3 regions of the Xenorhabdus sp. Sc-CR9 genome follow, and region 2 is predicted to be linked to each of the others. Evidence: riboswitches for the same ligand, from Rfam matches in the RefSeq annotation. Region 2 holds a riboswitch; each other region holds the start of a gene.

Region 1 (7,431 bases), on a different contig from region 2:
AGGAAGTTGTTTATCTGCACCAACATCCAGCGTTCGCAGCACCACCGGCTTATCAGGGAAAAGTTCCAATATTTCTTGATAACGGTTCTTCTGCTCATCTTCTGATGGAAAACCACTATGCAGCATAAAAGGGATCTCTGTACGATACAGTCCAACGCCATCAATACTGTCCGCTATTTGCTGCTCATATTTTAAACTAAGCCCTGCGTTGAGTTGCACAAGCACTTGTTCTCCGCTTTTAAGCTGTGCCTGCTGTTGCTGCTCACATTCAGCTAATTTACTGAGAACCTGTTCTTCTTCAATTATTTGCTGATACTCCTGGACAATCAACGGCTCTGGCTCAATAAAAATCTCACCGCGATAACCATCAAGGATTAGCGTCCGATTGTGCAACAACTCAGGTTGTATATCTGCCCCCATGATAGCGGGAAGCCCCATCGCACGAACCAGAATAGCGGAATGGGAATGCGTTGCGCCATCACGCACAATCACCCCGGTCAATTGTTCCTGTGGCATCTCAGCCAACAAATTGGCACTGAGTTCATCGGCAACCAGGATAAAATGCTCCGGCCACTGAGTGGCATCAGTGAAAGAATCATTCAGATGAAACAATACCCGTTGTCCAAGAGCACGCAGATCAGATGCCCTCTCCCGCATGTAGGGATCTTGCAGGCTGGCAAATTGCCCGGCGTATTTTTCAATCACAGTTTTGACTGCCCATTCAGCGACAAAACCATTATCAACTGAATAAAACAGATCTTGCTTGAGTTGGGGGTCATTTAATAAATGAGAATAGAGATCGAAAATGGCAGCACTTTCTTTCTGCGAGCTAGAGGTGAAACGCTTGCTGATTCGACGGCACTCCGCAGTTGATTCTTCCAGAGCACGAATTAATCTCAGACGTTCAGATTGATAATCCAAGGTTGATGCCTCAGATACCTGCTCCAGCAAAGGTTGTGAGCGGTCTTGCCACCCTTGGGACATGACGATGCCATTGGAAATGGCCAGTGCTTTAATACGACTCTGGCGGTACTGACCAAATATCCCTTTTGCCTGCGCCTGAGCGAGAATAACAGCAAGCTGCATTGCCAGTGTTACCATGAAAGATTCTTCACTTTCATCAAACAGGCGCCGTTCATGTTGCTGAACAACCAATATCCCCTGCAACTGGCGGCGATAAATAATCGGGACACCTAAAAAAGCCCGCAGACTTTCTTCTTTCACTTGGGGGATATATTTAAAACTGGGATGGTCACGAACATCAGAAAGATTAATTAATTCAGACAAACGCCCGACTTCACCCACAACACCTTCATTGAAAGCTAAACTGACCGAACGCCCTTTTGGTTTTCTCAGCCCTCTGGTTGCCATCAGGTAATAACACTGACGTTGATGATCTGCCAGATAGATAGAGCAAACATCCGTATTCATTGCCAGACAGGTTTCATTGACCAGTAGCTCAAGCGCTTCAGATAAATTGGCTGCCATCGCAACCTTTTCAACAATTTCTCGTAAGCGCATGAGCATAAACTGTTACCTAATTTCTTCTGCGACGATATAAATAAGGCGAATAGAGCTGTGAAGCAGGTTCCTGCATTGGCATCACAATGGAAGAGAATTCTTTCATCACGCGGCGATATACATCCCGTTTAAAAGAAACCACTTGCCGGACAGGATACCAGTAACTAACCCAACGCCAGCCATCAAACTCCGGCGTATTACTGCGCTGCACATTAATATCAGCTTCATTACACAACAACTGTAATAAAAACCAACGTTGCTTTTGCCCAATACAGACGGGCTTTGTATCCCAACGCACCAAACGCTTGGGTAATTTGTAACGCAACCAGCTCCGGGTCGAGGCAAGAACCCGGACATCTCTGCGATTTAAACCAACTTCTTCAAACAACTCGCGATACATTGCTTGCTCTGGTGATTCCCCTGGATTTATCCCCCCCTGAGGAAACTGCCAAGAATGCTGTCCATAGCGGCGAGCCCATAGAACCTGACCTTGGCGATTACAAATTACAATTCCTACATTCGGGCGGTAGCCATCATCATCGATCACCAGACTACCTCTCGATAAAACGAATTTGAAAAGATAACTAATTGTTTCACACTCATCTCAAGCGGTAAACCTCTATGATTGGACTTTGCAGACCCGGCCGAAGTCTCTACAATACGGCCATCTCAACGGGGTGCAGTTGTTGCAAAATATTGCTGCTGAGAACAAACCCGTCGGACCTGAACCGGTTAGTACCGGCGTAGGGATTTGGGATGCTAATAATTGATTAAAATAAGTAATTTTCATTTAGCTCCTTCTCAGATCCTTTGCCAATCTTCTAATAACCATTGTTAATAACGACAGGAGAGCAAAGTGTTTAAGAAATTATTTTCCCGCTTTATTGCCATTAGTACTCTCTCGATTTCTGCCAGTGTTTTTGCTCAGACGGCTCAAGTAAAGCCTACGCTGACAGTGTATACTTATGACTCATTTGCCTCTGAATGGGGACCGGGGCCTGCCATTAAAAAAGCTTTTGAAACAGGGTGCAATTGTGAACTGAAACTCATCGCTCTGGAAGATGGGGTCTCCTTACTGAACCGTTTGCGGATGGAAGGCAAAAAAACATCAGCGGATATCGTTCTGGGATTGGATAACAATCTGATTCAAGCGGCTCAACAAACCGGATTGTTCACACCAAGCCATATCGATACTTCAAAACTGAAATTACCCATTTCATGGAATAATAATACGTTCATTCCTTATGATTACGGTTATTTCGCCTTTATTTACAACAAGAATACCTTACCTCATCCACCCAAAAGTATGGATGAATTAATCAATGACCACCAGAATTGGAAGATTATTTACCAAGACCCTCGCACCAGTACTCCGGGCTTGGGGTTCCTGCTCTGGATGCAAGATCTCTATGGTGACAAAGCGGCACAGGAATGGCAAAAAGTTGCCAAAAAGACACTCACCGTCACGAAAGGCTGGAGTGAAGCCTATGGCCTGTTTCTGAAAGGTGAGGGCGATATGGTACTGAGCTATACCACATCTCCGGGTTATCACATCATTTCAGAGAAAAAAGATAATTATGCAGCGGCTATCTTCAAGGAAGGCCACTATTTACAAATTGAAGTAGCAGCCCAGTTAGCCTCAAGTAAGCAACCTGAATTAGCACAGAGATTCATGAATTTCATGATTTCTCCAGCATTTCAGCAAGTCATTCCAACAACTCAATGGATGTATCCTGTGATTGATATTCCGTTGCCTGACGTTTTCAAACAACTTCCTGTTCCTGAGAACTCTCTGCAATTCAACGCAGATGAAGTGGCAAAATACCGTACAAAATGGATACGTACATGGCAAAGCGCTGTAAGCCGCTAATAGCAGGCTGGTTATTACCGGGGGTCATTGCCTCCGGTTTATTGATTATCGTTGCCTTGTCTGCATTTGGGGCGCTGTGGTTCAATGCGCCTGAAAGTAATTGGCAGGAATTCTTGAATGACCGTTATCTCTGGCATGTCATTCGATTCACTTTCTGGCAAGCATTTTTATCCGCCGTATTATCGGTGACCCCCGCCATTTTCCTTGCAAGATCACTTTACCGCCGCCATTTTCCCGGTAAGGCTCTCTTTCTGCGCTTATGCGCAATGACATTGATCCTGCCGGTTTTGGTCGCTTTGTTTGGTATCCTTACCGTTTATGGTCAAACAGGCTGGTTGGCAAATATTTTCCAATGGTTAGGTATTGAATATCGTTTTACACCTTATGGATTACAAGGGATCTTGCTGGCTCATATTTTCTTCAATATGCCGATGGCAACACGCCTGCTGCTGCAATCGCTGGAAAGTATCGCAATTGAACAGCGGCAACTTTCAGCCCAGCTTGGTATGAATGAATGGCAACATTTTCGTTTTATTGAATGGCCTTATCTGCGCCGCCAACTTTTACCAACAGGCGCACTGATTTTCATGCTGTGTTTTGCCAGCTTTGCTACCGTTCTCGCTTTAGGGGGAGGCCCTGCGGCAACAACTATTGAACTGGCGATTTACCAGGCTCTTAGCTATGACTACGATCTTACACATGCGGCTTTGCTTGCACTGATTCAACTATTTTGCTGCGTTGGCTTGGTACTGATCAGCCAAAAACTCAAAGGCGCTCTATCAGTGGGTTATGGTCATCAACAACAATGGCGCAATCCACAGGATTCATGGTTGCGGAAATTATTTGATGGCCTGCTGATTAGTCTGGCTTTGTTGCTTCTACTCCCCCCTTTGCTGGCAGTTATTGTGGATGGTTTAAACAGCGGTATTTTTGATGTTTTACGCCAGCCTGCTTTATGGCAAGCCTTTACAACTTCGGTCATTATCGCACTGGGAGCGGGGCTGCTGTGTGTAATACTGACCATGATGTTGCTATGGAGCAGCAGGGAATTACGCTTACGCCACTTTTCCCGTTGGGGACAAGCGATAGAAACCAGCGGCTTGTTGATCCTTGCCATGCCGGGAATTGTTCTTGCCACAGGTTTTTTTCTTCTGCTGAACACAACTTTTGGATTGCCTCAATCACCTTACGGATTGGTCATTCTGACCAATGCACTGATGGCAATCCCTTATGCTTTGAAAGTTTTGGAAAATCCGATGCATGATCTGGCGGAACGCTACAACCCTCTGTGCCGTTCACTCAATATTCAAGGTATTCAGCGCCTACGCTGGATTGAGTTCAAGGCGCTGAAAATTCCATTAGCACAAGCGTTGGCTTTCGCCTGTGTTCTATCAATTGGCGATTTCGGTATTGTCGCGTTATTTGCAAGCGAAGATTTCCGTACTTTGCCTTATTACCTGTATCAACAAATTGGAGCCTATCGCAATCAGGATGGTGCCGTGACCGCATTCCTGTTGCTGCTTCTCTGTTTTATTTTGTTCACTGTCATTGAACGCTTACCGGGCCGACGCCATGATTAAACTCGAAAATGTCACTTACACCTATAAACACCTTGCTATGCATTTTGATGTAGACATTAAAGCTGGAGAGCGCATTGCGATCCTCGGCCCAAGTGGAGCGGGCAAAAGCACATTGTTAAGTTTAATTGCGGGCTTCCAATTTCCAGAGCAAGGCAATATCTGGATGGATAGCAAAAATCACACAAATACACCGCCTTCCAAGCGGCCTGTTTCCATGCTGTTTCAGGAAAATAACCTGTTTTCCCATTTGACCATTGAGCAAAATATTGGTTTAGGATTGCATCCTGGGTTGCGGTTGAATGCAGAGCAAAAGAAAACACTCCAGCAAATTGCCTCTCAGGTATCGCTGGAGGCGTATTTATCTCGCCTGCCGTCCCAGCTTTCTGGCGGACAGCGCCAACGGGCGGCACTGGCTCGTTGTTTAGTCCGCCATCAACCGATTTTATTACTGGATGAACCATTTTCAGCGCTCGATCCTGCTTTGCGCAATGAGATGCTGGAATTGCTGGATCAAATATGCTGTGAACGCCAAATTACTTTACTTATGGTGTCCCATAATCTTGATGACGCAGCGAAAATCGCTCCGCGTTCTTTGCTGATTGTGGACGGAAAAATTCATTATGATGGGAAGACTGAGAGGTTGGTAAGTGGTGAGGCAAAAGAGGCAGTGATTTTGGGTATCACCAATATTTAGACCCTGTTTATTATTGTATGTAACCGCCATTTAGAATTCAGGCCACTACGACAATAACAACTGACGCAAGGTGCTATATTTTCCGAGTCCTGAGGCTATCCCTAATACCCCGCTTAACAATATTGATGTTGTTAGGCGATTTAGTGTCGCCTAACTAATTTTCATTAAGTATGAGATAAAGCTTCAGGCTTAAATAGAGGGGTTAATTTTGAAATATCAACCACTTTCTCCGCCTTATCAAGGCTATATGTCTCCTGCAACTTTAACCACAGTCGAGGACTGCTACCAAGAACCTTGGACAACCTCACGGCCATCTCTGGCGTGATGGCTGCTTTACACGTCACCAAACGCTGAGCTGTAGAAGGGGCAACATCCAATGCCCGAGCAAGATCACGGATACTCAAACCTAACTCTTCCAAAGAGTCCGCAATAATTTCGCCTGGATGAGCGGGGTTAAACATCTTCATTAATGATAATCCTCATAGTTAACAATATATGCGTCGCCATCAATAAACTCGAATGTCACGCGCCAATTTCCGTTTTTTATATCACCTAATCCCACTTTCCTGTACACAACTAAATTCTCACGATCTTCATCTGGTCTATGACCATGCCAGAATAATTCCATTCCCTCTGGCGCGGGATCAATCTCTTCGGATAAAACCATCAACCATCCACATTGTTCAGGCGTCTCAAAAGTCTTTTGTTTATGAAGCAGAATATGGGCATAGTAATAAAGCATTGGCGCTTCGGATTCACCGATATTATATGACGCCATACATTGGCTATCTTGATAGACTCCGGCTAATTGCTGCTTGAGATCAAGAAATACCTGTTTATAACTTTTGGAATAATCAATCCAGCCGACAAATAATGTAAATACCAATCCCCAAACGACGGCAATACCCAATACCCAATTTTGAGCGGCACGTAAAGCAGGCAATTGAGCAAGTAACTTATTCTTAGCTATCCATACGATGGTTATCAAAAACGCTATGCCAAATATTAATCCTGAAAAGTGCATCTGATAGCTCATGGGTAACCATCTGCCTAATGGCTCCAACCCATGTTTATCATCGCCGGAAAGCGATAAGAAATAGCAGCACCATAAGAATACGATGAGAAAAGACCAGAGAGTAGTAGAAAATACACTGAAATATTTATAGATTCTTTCCGGTAGTTTAATAAAAATCTCTGTGGCTAATATTGCCATTGGTGCAATAAAGGGCAATAAGTATAAAGCGCGCCCGGAAGCTGATATTTGTAATAAAACAACACCTAAAACAGAAAATGCCGTACAAAGGAAATAATGCTCGTCTAACAAAGCGTTAATTGGATTTTTTAATATAAAAATCAAAGCCAATATGCCTGACGGGAGAGCAAAAAACAGTACTGCTTCGGGGATAGTCGTCAAATTACCTCTGGCACCAAGATCTTCAACAGAGAAACCTAAGAAACGACCAATGTTGTTATCCCAAAACCAGACTTTAAATAAATCAGGATATTCAAGAAATAACATAACTGGCCACGGTAAGATTAAAACCAGTGCAATAATCCCTGACGATATAGCATTCAGCCAATATTGTTTAGTTCTGCAAAATTTAAGAAAAACAGGGGCCAGAATAAGGCATATCCATAATAGTCCTGGAATGAAAATCCCTTTTGATAATAGGGTCGTCACTGTACCAATAATCAACCATAAACAGGAATAGACTATTTTTTCCTTTTTAATTAATCCCAGCAAACCATATAAACCGATAACTGTT
Region 2 (7,431 bases):
TAAAATATTTAACTTTCAAAAAGTTAAAATCCAACACTGCCCCATAAAAATAAATTAATTTAATGATTATCCTCTCTGCCATTGGCTATTTTTTGATTATTTTTTAGTAACGTTATTTATTATAAACAAAGGAATCATATCACAATAAATATCATTAATATTTATTCAGTTTAATGAAGGAAATTTTAAGAAAGCACCTCTCAAATTATTCAGTTATAGAATAGGTTAAGGTTTATTTTTCACTCTGTCAGATAAAAATTATTTCACTTTCCCTTGATGCAAAATGGTCAGATTTTAGCAATTATTATATTAACTGAAGCGATCCACTGCTGTTTCCCTTTCTACTTGCCTTGTTATTAATCTGAATATCAACAACAATCAGTAGCGCCTTTTGCAAACTGGAGTTAATCATGACTGATATCGCTAAGTTATTAGGAAAAGACGCAGAGAGTTTATTGCAACACAAATGCAATACCATTCCACAAGAAAATCTCTATCTCCCGGGCACAGATTTCGTCGATCGAGTAATGATTGAAAATAATCGACCTAATACTGTCCTGCGTTCCATGCAAACCTTGCTAAATCATGGTCGTCTGGCCGGAACAGGCTATCTCTCAATTTTACCGGTAGATCAAGGAGTCGAGCATTCTGCCAGTGCATCTTTTGCCGCCAATCCACTTTATTTTGATCCTAAAAATATTGTTGAATTGGCAATTGAGGCAGGTTGTAACTGTGTTGCTTCAACTTATGGTGTCCTCGCATCTGTTTCTCGACGTTATGCCCATAAAATCCCGTTTCTGGTAAAGCTCAATCATAACGAGGCATTGACCTATCCAACCCAATATGACCAAACTTTATATGCCAGTGTCGAGCAAGCATTTAACATGGGTGCAGTCGCAGTCGGGGCAACTATTTATTATGGCTCTCCCGAATCACGTCGCCAAATAGAAGAAATTTCAGCTGCTTTCGAACGTGCTCACGAGTTAGGCATGGTTACCGTGTTATGGGCCTATCTACGTAATTCAGCGTTCAAGAAGGATGGCGTTGATTATCATACCAGTGCCGATTTAACGGGTCAGGCGAATCATCTGGCAGCAACAATAGGTGCCGATATCGTTAAACAAAAAATGGCAGAAACCAACGGTGGTTATACAGCCATTGGGTTTGGGCATACTGATAAACGTGTCTATAGCAATTTGACTACTGAGCATCCGATTGATCTGGTTCGCTATCAACTGGCTAACTGTTACATGGGGCGTGCTGGATTAATCAACTCTGGTGGTGCTTCCGGAGATAACGATCTGAGTGATTCAGTTCGCACAGCAGTTATCAATAAACGGGCTGGAGGAATGGGATTGATCCTTGGCCGCAAAGCGTTCAAGAAATCAATGAAAGAAGGTGTTGAGTTAATTCACTCCGTTCAGGATGTCTATCTCGATACGAATATTACTATCGCCTAATCAAACTTTTGGTACCCAATGGATTTCAGGAGATAGGTATATTTCACAATGGGGATACCAGTATCCCCATTATTCAATGACAATCCTATCTCTCTAATTCACCACCATTGATGAAAATGATGCACAGGACCAATCCCCTGACCAACGTCAAGAGTATCTGCTTGTGCCAGCGCATTTTGCAAGTATGCTTTTGCAGAAGGTAAAGTGCTTTGCCAATCGGAATAACGTGGGCGTAATGCAGCAAGTGCCGCAGAAAGTGTACAACCGGTACCATGAGTATGTCGGGTATTCACTCTGGGCGCGGTAAAACGCCACTCTCCTTCACGGGTAAAAAGCCAATCCGGGCTTTCTTCATTGTTCAAATGGCCGCCTTTCAGTAAAACCGCTTGACATCCCATTGAAAGTAATTCTCTTCCCTGCTGTAGCATCTCCTTTTCTGTCTCCGCAGGATTGCATTTCAGTATGGCTGCTGCTTCGGGCAAATTAGGAGTGATCAAAGAAACGATTGGTAGTAGTTGCTCTATCATTGCCGCAATGGCTTCTGGTAATAGCAAAGGATCACCACTCTTTGCCACCATGACAGTATCCAATACAATATGGGAAACTGGGTAACGGCGTAATGATTCTGCAACTACAGCGATATTGGCCGCATTGGATAACATGCCAATTTTAGCACTGTCTATTTTAACATCTGAAAATACGGATTCTAACTGGGCAGAAACAAAGAGAGGATCAATATCATAAACCGATTGGACTCCTCTTGTATTTTGGGCAACCAATGCGGTTATGACCGTTGTACCGTAAGCGCCAAGTGCGGAAAAGGTTTTTAAATCAGCTTGAATGCCGGCACCACCGCTGGGATCAGTCCCTGCGATAGTTAGTGAGTTAATTCTCATGATGGTGACTCCTATTCACCAGCAAAAGAAAAGTGGGTATCAAAATAAAAGATACCATGACTTCCCTACGCTGGCATTATCCAGATCAGGTAATACGGGTACTTCTCAGTTCAATCAAGAACGCCCCGAGCCAAAATAAAAATCACTCTATTAGTATCCCAATAGAGTGATATTTGCAATAGATTATCGTCAGATAATGAAACTAAAATAACGATAAATATATTTAGTCAGAAGTTAAACACCAACCAAAATAAATTTATTACTATAAAGTTGTGACGTTTGCGGCAGCAGGGCCTTTAGGACCATCCTGTATTTCAAACTCAACTTGCTGGCCTTCAGATAAAGTTTTAAATCCATCTTTCATAATTGCAGAAAAATGTACAAATACATCTTTGCTACCATCAGCTGGAGTAATAAAACCAAAACCTTTAGACTCGTTGAACCACTTCACAGTACCAGTGATTTTTGCCATTTCAAAAATTTCCTTTGAATCACTTAATTCGCCGATTGACATGAAAATAAACAAACTAGTATTCGTTGCTGTTATTTATTAACAGAACTGTACTCCGTTTACCCATGTGTTTTATCACATACTCTTTATATAATCGCAAGCCATTTTTTTCAGGTGCTGGAGCCAACGCACATATTTGAAAATATTAACATCTATTCTTATTTGAAATTATCCAACAATTTTTAATCAACCTAACCATATGAATATATACAAAAATAAAATTTTAACCTAAAGAAACAACTTTAATTAACCTAATATATAATGCTGTTTTTTGCGCCTATTGCAGAGTAGAACAGAGAGTTATCACGGTCCAGAATCCATTTTCGATAACTATAAAGTTATCACTAATTCTATTCAACTCTTGATTAACATAAAATATAATCATCTTGCATATAACCAGACTACTTTTTTGTTTATCATTTATTAAATATTATTAAATAATAATGTTTTTGTCTTTACTCTATATATGGATAAACGACTTTATAAGATTTATAAAGTCTGAAGTTTGTCATTTGGCCACTCCATATGTTCTACTAATGACACTATTTCTATGAAATAATTCATATCAAGTGGTTTTAATTTATCCTTAATAATATGACAAATCTCTTACTTATGAGTCACTAAGCTATGATAAAACGTATAATACCTTTAGGATTAGGTTAAAAATGGAGGAATACTGATAAGAATAATCAGCCGGGCATAATACCCGGCTGAAAATACGCTGAAATAGATTAAGAATTAAGCAGCCTTTTTCTTTGCTTTGGCTACTAAGTAACCCAGCCATAATACACCAATCCAGAATGGCATTAAAATAACTGAAATACTAATTGATGGCATCATCAGAATAATAACAAGAATGAACGCCAGAAACGCTAAACACAGGTAGTTTCCAAACGGGTACCACAATGCCCGGAATTTTGTCTTAGTGCCTTCCTTATTCTTAGCTGCGCGGAATTTCAGATGGGCAAGACAAATCATAATCCAGTTAATAACCAGCGTTGTTACCACCAATGCCATCAACAACTCAAACGCTTTACCCGGTATAACATAGTTAATCAGTACACCCATTGATGTTGCCAACGCTGATAACCCAATAGATAAAACAGGTACACTACGTTTATTCACTTTTGTCAGAATGCGAGGCGCGTTGCCTTGTTTAGCCAAACCATAAAGCATCCGACTATTACAATATACGCCACTGTTATAAACAGATAATGCTGCCGTTAATACAACTATATTCAGGACATTCGCCACCCAAAAGCTATCCAGATCATGGAAAATCAAAACAAATGGGCTACCACCTTCGACTACATTCCCCCAAGGATAAAGTGAAAGCAGAATAGCCAGTGAGCCGATGTAAAACAGTAGGATTCGATAAACGACTTGATTGGTTGCTTTTGGAATATTTTCCTCAGGATTTTCCGCCTCTGCCGCAGTGATCCCTACCGTTTCTAATCCACCAAACGAAAACATGATTACCGCCATCGCCATGATCAAGCCGGAAACCCCATTAGGCATAAAACCGCCCTGCTGCCATAAATTGGTGACACTTGCCTGTGGGCCACCACTACCGCTGATCAGCAAATAGCTTCCAAAGAAAATCATGCCGATAATCGCAGTAACTTTAATGATAGAGAACCAGAATTCAGTTTCACCGTATAATCGAACATTAATCAAATTAATAAGATTTATCAGCACAAAAAATATTGCTGCGGAAACCCATGTCGGAATTTCCGGCCACCAATATTGGATATAAATGCCTACGGCCGTCAGTTCTGCCATTCCGACCAGAATGAACATTGCCCAATAATTCCAACCCGATAAAAAACCCGCAAAATCGCCCCAGTATTTATAAGCAAAGTGGCTAAATGACCCTGCAACTGGCTCCTCTACGACCATCTCACCCAATTGGCGCATAATCAAGAATGCAATAAATCCGCCAATTGCATACCCAAGTAGTACTGAAGGCCCTGCCATTTTGATGGTTTGAGCTATACCTAAAAATAACCCTGTACCTACTGCACCACCGAGAGCAATAAGTTGAATATGCCTGTTCTTTAAGCCACGCTTAAGCGTGGTTTGTTCTTGTTGTCCTGCCATTTAGTCCTCTTTTTGCGGTGCTTAGAATCCGTCTCATTGAAAGCTATTCTATTTGTTTTTTTGAACCTGAGTATTTTTTGAGTCTGAAAAGAGCAAGGAATCACCTCACTCTCCCAATTTTCATAAAATTTGTCGAGCTTAAATTGTCTCAACTATCATGGATTTTAGTTATGTGCTGATTTAACTCGATATTTAGTCTATAATTAGAATCAGATAGGTATTAAAACATCATTTACAAAGAATGAATACCATGTATGTATGTTAACACACATACATTCAGGATAATGATTGAGATAGAGATCAAAAAGGTATGTAGCGGGTAATAGAACAAACACCTAATTCAAATTCTCCTTTGCCTCGTTCACAAGGTACATCCAATGCCAACAAATACAAAAACAGACACACTACTATTAGGCACAATGTTAAAACCACTTTTTTATTTTTCAATTCAACCACCTTGGATTAATTTCATTGTAGTTAACATCCTAGTGAAATAGGATAAAAAGTTTTTACTCGCGGAAGCACTTGGTTTTATTATTGCCACTGCCCACAATGATGGGTTTTGTCATCTTGAAAAGAAGTTGTGTATACTTCTCCCCACCTTTAACCAATTTAAAATTGTAATGACACAAGATAATCACTTAGCACTTGTATACGCACTGAGTAAATGGATAGAAAACCATCTTGGCCGTGTCATTCATCTTGAAGAGCTTGCTGCTTACTCTGGCTATTCCCTTTGGCACATGCAGAAAATATTCAAAGAAGTCACAGGGATATCGCTTGGAAAGTACATAAGACAACGGCGCTTGGCTGGCGCAGTTTCTCTGCTGAGAAACAGTTCTTTACCTATTTTTGATATAGCCTTGGATTTCGGCTTCGGATCTCAATCTCATTTCACATATATGTTCCGTAAAGAATATGGCATTACACCTTATGATTTTCGTCAGAGCATAGATATGGAACTTGAAGTGAAGCTCCCATTGCATCTGACCTGTGACTGTGAATCATGAGGTAAGTATCATCAGCGGCCACTTATCTCGGCCGCCCTACTTACTTTCCACTGTTAATATCTCTTCTACCCCAACAAATGGTTGCGCTCTATACCCATCATTTTTCAAGTTGCAGCTTTGTTGGCTATCTAACTCATCCCTCCGTTTTTTATAAACATACGGTTACCTATGTTCCTCAGAGGCCTTCTCAAGAGATAAGTGCTGCATTTTGAAATTCATGCATCTATTTCAATAGAATTAAGCATAAATTATTCTTGATATTTTTCGACCAAAGCCAAAGCAATCGCTTCAGTTTCAGCATCAGGTGTACCATTAATATCGGATGGACGAAAATGCATCTGAAATGCCTGAATCGTTTTATGCGTTTCATCATCCAATACCCCTGTTTGAGGAATTTTATAACCATACCGAAACAGTGCCTTCTGTATTGAAATCACTGATGCAGGCATATCAGGACTTCTTCCAGCCAAATATTTATTAACAGTCCCGTGATCAGGCCAAGCACCAACCCCTTGCTCATAAAGTAACTGCCATGGGAAAACCGGACCGGGATCTTTTTTTCTAAGTGGAGCTATATCACTGTGGCCAACAACATTGACCGCCTTAATTTGATATCGCTGAATAATATCTTTGGCCAATCTAATCACTGCATCGATTTGTGATAAATGATATAAACACCACTCTTTTTTAATAAACTGTTGCTTAAAACCACAATTAACAATTTCAATACCAATAGAGTAACGGTTTAGACTTTGATATCCATTCCATTCACTTTTTCCTGCATGCCATGCTCTTTGCTTTTCTGGAACTAATTGAAAAATAATCGGCTCTTTATTTTCATACGTTGTCTGAGATGGAATGAGGTAATGCGTACTAACATTACCTCCCGTTAATGCCTGTAAAGATTTTCTATCATTCAAAACAGTATAATGCAAAACAAGGAATCTAATCGAATCAATATCCTGATTGGTCGAATAAGGATAAGAATAGTCGACAATATAACCATTTCTCTCTTCTCGCTCAGGAGAATAAGAACAACCAACTAACAGAGTAATAAATGCACATGCCATTAATTTTTTTATCATGTTCTAGCTGCTATTTAAAAAGAAAAGATAACGTTAAAATAACTATGTTCGGATATCTATATAATAGATAAAACTAAAGCAGATATGATGTTTTTTTAGTTTCAAACAGGATCTAACGTACAAATAAAAGCCGGACATTCAAGGAATAGTCGAATGTCCAGCTTTTATGGTTATCTTATATGAATAACATTCTGTTATTCATATTCCAATTGCCTTTCAAATGATTGCTTTATTGGTTACGCGATAATCTGAAATCTGTTGGATATAAACCTCTAAATTCCAATATCCAGCAATTACGTCTTCTGATTATTATTCAACATATCATTATCCCAAATACCCTTTTCAACTTGCTGCTGAATTTCTGGATAA
Region 3 (7,431 bases), on a different contig from region 2:
TTACCGGATTGCGGGCAACTGCAATCGCGGTATTGACCAGCACCGCATCCGCGCCCATTTCGATGGCGGCCAGCGCATGGCTCGGCGCCCCGATACCTGCATCAACAACGACGGGAACGTTAGCCTGTTCGATGATGATTTGCAGAAAGTCGCGGGTCAGCAAGCCCTTATTTGAGCCGATAGGTGCCCCCAATGGCATGACAGCAGCACAGCCAACCTCTTCCAGCCGACGGCACAGGACGGGATCCGCACCACAATAAGGCAGGACGATAAACCCTTCTTTCACTAATTGTTCAGCCGCTTTCAGCGTTTCAATCGGATCGGGCAGCAGGTATTTGACATCGGGGTGGATCTCCAGTTTTACCCAGTTGGTTCCCAATGCTTCCCGCGCGAGATGAGCGGCGAATATCGCCTCTTCTGCGGTTTTTGCGCCAGAAGTATTGGGGAGCAGCTTAACACCCAACTGTTGCAGCGGCGCGAGAATGCCATCTTCATTGCCATGAAGATCGATTCGTTTCATCGCCATTGTTACTAATTGACTGCCAGAAGCGCGGATCGATTCGATCATTAATTCTGCATTCGAGAATTTGCCGGTTCCGGTAAACAGGCGGGAGTGAAAGTGAGAATCAGCAATCTTTAACATAATTAGACTCCAACAATATTCGCTACATTAACCACCGGCAATGGCCTGAAACAGCAGGATACTGTCCCCGTCATTAACCTGATGGGTATGCCATTCTGAACGCGGGATAATGGCCTGGTTGATGGCTAAGGCGATACCTGATTGAGTGCGTTGTATATGTTCAAGCAACTGTCTGATTGTGACGGGCGCACTGAGTGTGATCGGTTGATCGTTAACGATAATATTCATGCGATTTCTTTTCCTGTCTCATTTTTGCCGCTATTCGCGTTTTCAGGCTCATTTTTTGCAATAGTGGCTTGTTGGGCAACCGCTCGGCAAATCGGGCACTGTGATGACCGGGTAAGCTGTAACGTACCCCAGCTCTGTTGTTTGCCATCAAATAACCGGAGTTTTCCGTTTAAGGGAGAGGGAAGGCCAGCCAGCATCTTGATGGCTTCTAATGCTTGCAATGCGCCGATCACACCAACGATGGGACCTAATACTCCGGCTGTCCGACAATTGCGTTGCGGTTCTTCCTGATCGGGATAAAGGCAGGTATAGCAGCCGTACTGATAAGGAGGGGAGAGAACCAACAGTTGCCCGCTGAAACCGATGGCACTGCCGCTGATAAGTGGTTTGTTTTCTGCAACGCAAGCGGCATTGATGGCATGGCGGGTTGCCATGTTGTCGCAACAATCCAGTACTAAATCTGCTTTCCTGACCGCGTTCAACAAAGATTCATTATCTTGCCTTTTGGTCAGTTCTGTTACCGTGATCAGTGGGTTCAGGCCTGTTAGTTGTTTTACTGCCAACTTTGCTTTATTTGCGGGAATATCACCTGTGCGATAGAGGATCTGGCGTTGCAGATTGGAAATATGCAATTGGTCATCATCCGCAAGATAAAGAGTTCCGACTCCCGCTGCTGCGAGATAGAGTGCTGCAGGTGAGCCTAATCCACCGAGGCCAACAATCAGTACCTTGCTGATTTTTAGTTTTTCCTGACCTTCAGGGCCAATGTCTTCCAGTAATAATTGGCGACTGTAACGCATAAATTCTTGATCGTTTAACATAAAAGCCCCCGATCCTGACCTTCAACTAAATGAAGTAAACTGGCTGTTACCTGCCGCCAGTCTTTCGCTTTTGTAATGGCACTGACCAGTGCCACGCCACCGACATCGGTTGCAACAACATCCGGTACGCGTTCCAGTGAGATGCCGCCAATGGCAACGGTAGGGTATTCCGGTGTTATTTCCACTTGATGTTTGAGTGCGTCAAGTCCCTGTGGTGATGAAAGCATCTCTTTCGTGGTGGTAGGGAAAATATGCCCCAGTGCGATATAAGAAGGACGCAGGGCTTTTGCCCGCGCCAGTTCCTGTTGGTCATGGGTGGAAATACCCAGACGCAATCCCGCTTGCCGGATGGCATTGAGATCAGCGATATCCAGATCTTCTTGTCCCAAATGAACGCCATAGGCTTGGTGTTTAATAGCTAAGCGCCAGTAATCGTTAATGAACAAACGGGCGTTGTAGTGGCGGCCAAGTGTTATGGCAGTTTGAATATCTTTCTCTACCTGCTTTTCTGGTTGATCCTTGATACGCAGTTGCAGGGTTCTGACGCCTGCTTTCAGTAAGCGCTCAATCCATATCAGGGAATCCACGACAGGATAAAGCCCCAAGCGTTGTGCTGTCGGAGCAAAAGGAGCTGATAGATGTGTTGATGTGTCAGGCTGACTTTTCATGGGGCACCTCATCTGCGCTGTGATAAAGTTCACTGCCACGGGTGCGAAATTCTTCCGACATATGTTCCATTCCTGCTTCCTGTTCTAGTTTTGCTGCATAATCGCGTACATCTTGCGTAATTTTCATGGAGCAGAATTTTGGCCCGCACATAGAACAGAAATGGGCGACTTTGCCGGATTCTTGCGGCAGGGTTTCATCGTGATAGGCGCGGGCGGTATCAGGGTCAAGTGCCAGATTGAATTGATCTTCCCAGCGGAATTCAAAACGTGCTTTTGACATGGCATTGTCACGGATTTGAGCACCGGGATGGCCTTTGGCAAGATCAGCGGCATGGGCCGCGATTTTGTAAGTGATCAACCCCTGCTTCACATCTTCTTTATTGGGTAAGCCGAGATGTTCTTTGGGGGTGACGTAACACAGCATGGCACAGCCAAACCAACCGATCATGGCAGCCCCGATGCCGGAAGTGAAATGGTCATAACCGGGGGCGATATCGGTTGTCAGTGGCCCTAAGGTATAGAATGGCGCTTCGTGGCAATGCTCCAGCTCTTCCGTCATATTACGGCGGATTAACTGCATCGGGATATGCCCCGGCCCTTCGATCATGACTTGAACATCGTATTCCCATGCGATTTTGGTCAGCTCGCCGAGCGTGTGCAGTTCTGAAAATTGTGCTTCGTCGTTGGCATCTTGAATTGACCCAGGGCGCAGTCCATCCCCCAAAGAAAGGGAAACGTCATAGGCGGCGCAGAGTTCACAGATTTCCCGAAAGTGAGTATAGAGGAAGTTTTCCTGATGATGGGAAAGACACCATTTCGCCATGATGGAACCACCACGGGAAACAATGCCTGTCAGCCGTTTGGCGGTCATTGGAACATAGCGCAGCAATACACCGGCATGAATGGTGAAATAATCAACTCCTTGCTCGGCTTGCTCCAATAAAGTGTCGCGGAACATTTCCCATGTCAGGTTTTCCGCTATTCCGTTAACTTTTTCCAGTGCCTGATAAATCGGGACAGTGCCGATAGGAACCGGACTGTTGCGCAGTATCCATTCGCGGGTTTCGTGGATATAGCGTCCGGTGGAGAGATCCATCACGGTATCTGCGCCCCAGCGGGTAGACCAAATCAGTTTTTCCACCTCTTCTTCGATGGACGAAGTCACGGAGGAGTTACCGATGTTGGCATTTACTTTAACCAGGAAATTGCGGCCGATAATCATTGGCTCGGATTCTGGGTGGTTAATATTGGCGGGGATAATCGCGCGACCAGCCGCCACTTCCTGACGAACAAATTCTGGTGTGATGTTTTCCGGTAAATTGGCACCGAAATTTTGTCCCGGATGTTGTTGGCGGAGCACTTCACTGTGAATGCGTTCACGCCCCATATTTTCGCGCAGTGCGATAAATTCCATTTCTGGTGTGATGATGCCTTGGCGCGCATAGTGCAATTGGGTGACGCGCTTTCCTTGCTTGGCTTTCAGCGGATGCGGGCGATGGCGACAACGCAGGTGATCAAGCCCTGCGTCTGCGAGGCGTTGTTGGGTAAAGTCGGAGCTAAGAGTGGAAACGGGTTCAATATCATTGCGTTCGTCGATCCACGATTGGCGGATTTTGTGCAATCCCGTTTGTATATCCAGTACGGAAGTAGGATCGCCATAAGGGCCTGAGGTGTCATAAACCGGAACTGGTTCGTTTTCCTCAAATTGGGGATTCTCTTTGGTGCCGCCGGTGAGTGTAGAGGAAAGTTGGATCTCACGCATCGGAACTTGGATATCAGGGCGTAAGCCTTCAAGATAAATACGTTTTGAATTGGGAAAAGCCACCCCTTGAACGGTGTTGATAAACGTCTGTGCGGCATCTCGTTGAGCCTTGCGCGGCCTTGCCTGATGGGGTTTTGGCGAAATATCAGCTGTTGGGATAATGGTATTTGAAATAGCGGTATTATTGGACTTAGACATAGCAAATTCCTGACTGTGTTATCACCTGTCTCATTGCTGGTCAGGCTTAAGTTGAGAAAATTGCTTGTCTGGAGCTCGCAGGGAGTAATGGTTTGTAGCTGAACATGGTTTGTACACGATGCTGTCATAGGTGTACGTAATAATCAGCGAGGTGATTACTCTTGTTCCCTTCGCGGGTATTAGCCCGATCAGGTTCTGCGGATCCCGAATAAACGGTCTCAGCCTGTGTCCATCGTGGTATACGCTGAACGCTAGGCACTCCGACAAGAAAAACACCCCAGAGTATAAAGGGGATTATAAAAACTACAACCTTTAACTGTAACCTTTTAGTATGACTCTAAAGTCCAGTTCAATTGCGTCCATCCGTGAATTTCGGCTTCCAATTGCAAACGAGGGTCTGCATTGATGGTAAAAACTTCGTCAGCAAATAAACACATTGGTAAATCATTTATAGAGTCTGTGTAGAATGAAATATGCTGCGGAGATAAATTCTGTTCTGATAGCCATTGCTGCAAGCGGGTGACTTTTCCTTCGCGGAAAGTGAGGGTTCCCAGAACATTACCGGTATAGCAACCCTCTTCCATTACCATATCGATCCCCATTACGGTTTGGACACCGAATGCAGCTGCAATTTTCTTTACCACGAAAGAGACGGTGGCGGAAATAATAATGATGGGAATGTCTTGCTGCCGGTAAGTATCCAGTTGTTTTTGGGCTGCGGGATAGATGAGTGGTTTGATTTTTGTTTCTACAAAATCAGTTAGCCAGATATCTACTTGTTCTTGGGAGATTTTGTGCAGTGCCTGCATGCTGAATGCCAGATATTTGTGCATATCCAGCTTACCTGCACAGTAGTCAGCTATCATTTTCTGGTCTGCCTCAAGAAAACGGGGATCAGTAATGATATTTTTCTCCCATAGATATTGTGTCCATAACCGGCCGGAATCTTTGCAAATTAATGTTTCATCTAAATCAAATACGGCAATTCTCTGTGACATGGTTGATATTCCTCAATTTAATTTAATGTATTTTTATTTATTTAATTCGGATCGTATACCTGCAAATTTTCAATTTGTAGAGCAGTCAACAAAAATGACACTTGAAAGACGAAGAGTATAAATGAGTATTAATTAGGGTGGCTAATAGAGCAGATTGCAGACGGAAGATAATGAAAAGAGTATGCTGAATTTGGACAAAATGCCATGAAGACAATCGTACAACTCATGATGGAATAGATGATGATACAGCAAAAATTGACAGGTACAGAACAGGGCTGGTGGATTGTCAGTCTTGAGAATCAAGTCTGGCTACCACAGGGGGAATTACCAACAGGGACTGCCCGCGAATGGTCATTGCAGAACCACATGGCGCAGCCCATCGGAGAATGGTTGGGGGATACAGTGTGGCTGATCCGCCATAAAATGGCTTCAGATATGTCTTCTCACCGCTTATTTGTTGATCGGGAAACCAAATTATTTCAATTGGTAGGGCGTGCTGTGCAATTGGCTGAGTTTTATCGTTCACATCATTATTGTGGTTACTGTGGTCATGAAATGAAGCATAGTCAACATGAATGGGCCTGTTTGTGCAATCACTGTCAGGAATGTTATTACCCACAAATTGCTCCCAGTATTATTGTTGGCATTCGTCGTGATGACCATATTTTGTTGGCACAGCACCAGCGTAGCCGAAATGGTATTCATACTGTGCTTGCTGGGTTTGTGGAAATCGGTGAAACGTTGGAAGAAGCGGTGCATCGCGAAGTGATGGAAGAGAGTGGAATTAAAATCCGTAACTTGCGATATGTCGCTTCTCAACCATGGCCTTTCCCGAACTCCTTGATGGTAGGATTTTTGGCCGATTATGATAGTGGTGAAATTACAATTGATCCCGTTGAACTTATCAGCGCAGACTGGTATCGCTACGATAACCTTCCTTTGATCCCTCCTTCTGATACGATTTCCCGTCGTTTAATTGAAGATACGGTTGCGTTATGTCGCCAGCAGTCATGTTAATTACTCAATGAGTTGAGAAAGGCCTTTTAAAAACATGTTCGGATCTGCAAGGGGATAACCGGCAACGGCTAATACAACTGTGACTGTATATCCCCTTCATTTTAAAACCCATAAGGTATGGCAATATACCTTATTCTTTTTGTTCCTTTAGGCCCCGGTTTTCTAGCATAGGCTCAATACTTGGTGGCTTACCGCGGAAGTCGATATACAGCTTTTCCAGGTCTTCACTATTGCCACGTGACAGCACCTTATCGCGGAAACGTTGGCCATTCTCTGGCGTCAATCCTCCGTGTTCGGTAAACCAGGCAAAGGCATCGTCTGCCAGCATTTCTGTCCACAAATAAGCGTAATAGCCGGCAGCATAGCCGCCACCCCAAATGTGTTTGAAATAGCTGGAACGATAGCGCGGGGGCACGTAGCTGAGAGCGATATTGTCTTGTTGCAGAGACGCCCCTTCAAATTTATCTACATCCTTCTGTGGCTGATCAGCGGCCAGCATATGCCAGTGCATGTCCAACAATGCGGCTGACAGCAGCTCGGTCATGAGGTAACCTTTGTTGAATTTGTCAGCCTTATTGATCTTATCCACCAACGCCTGTGGCATGGCTTCACCGGTTTGGTAATGCTTGGCGTAATGGGCAAATACCTTTGGATCACGCGCCCAGTACTCATTAAGTTGTGAGGGAAATTCCACAAAATCACGGGCGGTATTGGTACCGGACAGGCTCGGATATTTCTGATCGGCAAACATGCCGTGCAAGGTATGCCCAAATTCATGGAACAGGATAATCACTTCATCATACGACAATAGTGCGGGCTGGCCCGGCGCAGGTTTGGTAAAGTTGGTGACGTTGTAAATCACCGGTTTGGTTCCAATGAGCTTTGACTGACCGACAAAATTATTCATCCAAGCTCCACCCCCTTTATTGTCACGTTTGAAGTTATCGGTATAAAACAACGCCAACGGCTTCCCGTCTTTATCGAAAACTTCATACACGCGGACATCGGGTTGATAAACCGGAATATCTTTACGTTCTTTAAAAGTGATGCCATACAGCAGATTAGCAGCATAGAATACGCCATTGTTCAGAACGTT

What was found. Region 2 has a riboswitch for thiamine pyrophosphate ahead of thiD (bifunctional hydroxymethylpyrimidine kinase/phosphomethylpyrimidine kinase). Riboswitches for the same ligand answer to the same signal wherever they lie in the genome.
Region 1: another riboswitch for thiamine pyrophosphate. It lies ahead of thiB (thiamine ABC transporter substrate binding subunit); the one in region 2 lies ahead of thiD (bifunctional hydroxymethylpyrimidine kinase/phosphomethylpyrimidine kinase).
Region 3: another riboswitch for thiamine pyrophosphate. It lies ahead of thiC (phosphomethylpyrimidine synthase ThiC); the one in region 2 lies ahead of thiD (bifunctional hydroxymethylpyrimidine kinase/phosphomethylpyrimidine kinase).

The regions. Positions count from the first base shown of each region.
Region 1 covers NZ_CAWQTY010000097.1:7,151-14,581, forward strand. Annotated here, with positions in the region: gene ptsP (phosphoenolpyruvate--protein phosphotransferase) at 1-1,527, opposite strand, end outside; gene rppH (RNA pyrophosphohydrolase) at 1,538-2,068, opposite strand; TPP riboswitch at 2,185-2,289, shown strand; gene thiB (thiamine ABC transporter substrate binding subunit) at 2,378-3,391, shown strand; gene thiP (thiamine/thiamine pyrophosphate ABC transporter permease ThiP) at 3,367-4,971, shown strand; gene thiQ (thiamine ABC transporter ATP-binding protein ThiQ) at 4,964-5,665, shown strand; gene AACQ81_RS04500 (HigA family addiction module antitoxin) at 5,830-6,132, opposite strand; gene AACQ81_RS04505 (hypothetical protein) at 6,132-7,431, opposite strand, start outside.
Region 2 covers NZ_CAWQTY010000109.1:83,026-90,456, forward strand. Annotated here, with positions in the region: gene fbaB (class I fructose-bisphosphate aldolase) at 411-1,460, shown strand; gene thiD (bifunctional hydroxymethylpyrimidine kinase/phosphomethylpyrimidine kinase) at 1,559-2,359, opposite strand; TPP riboswitch at 2,402-2,494, opposite strand; gene cspE (transcription antiterminator/RNA stability regulator CspE) at 2,619-2,828, opposite strand; gene AACQ81_RS05390 (amino acid permease) at 3,606-4,967, opposite strand; gene mgrB (PhoP/PhoQ regulator MgrB) at 5,268-5,423, opposite strand; gene AACQ81_RS05400 (helix-turn-helix domain-containing protein) at 5,591-5,977, shown strand; gene AACQ81_RS05405 (N-acetylmuramoyl-L-alanine amidase) at 6,226-7,059, opposite strand; gene AACQ81_RS05410 (alanine/glycine:cation symporter family protein) at 7,356-7,431, opposite strand, start outside.
Region 3 covers NZ_CAWQTY010000159.1:37,284-44,714, forward strand. Annotated here, with positions in the region: gene AACQ81_RS07220 (thiazole synthase) at 1-643, opposite strand, end outside; gene thiS (sulfur carrier protein ThiS) at 671-871, opposite strand; gene AACQ81_RS07230 (HesA/MoeB/ThiF family protein) at 868-1,692, opposite strand; gene thiE (thiamine phosphate synthase) at 1,686-2,360, opposite strand; gene thiC (phosphomethylpyrimidine synthase ThiC) at 2,344-4,320, opposite strand; TPP riboswitch at 4,469-4,593, opposite strand; gene AACQ81_RS07245 (HAD family hydrolase) at 4,647-5,318, opposite strand; gene nudC (NAD(+) diphosphatase) at 5,559-6,335, shown strand; gene dcp (peptidyl-dipeptidase Dcp) at 6,466-7,431, opposite strand, start outside.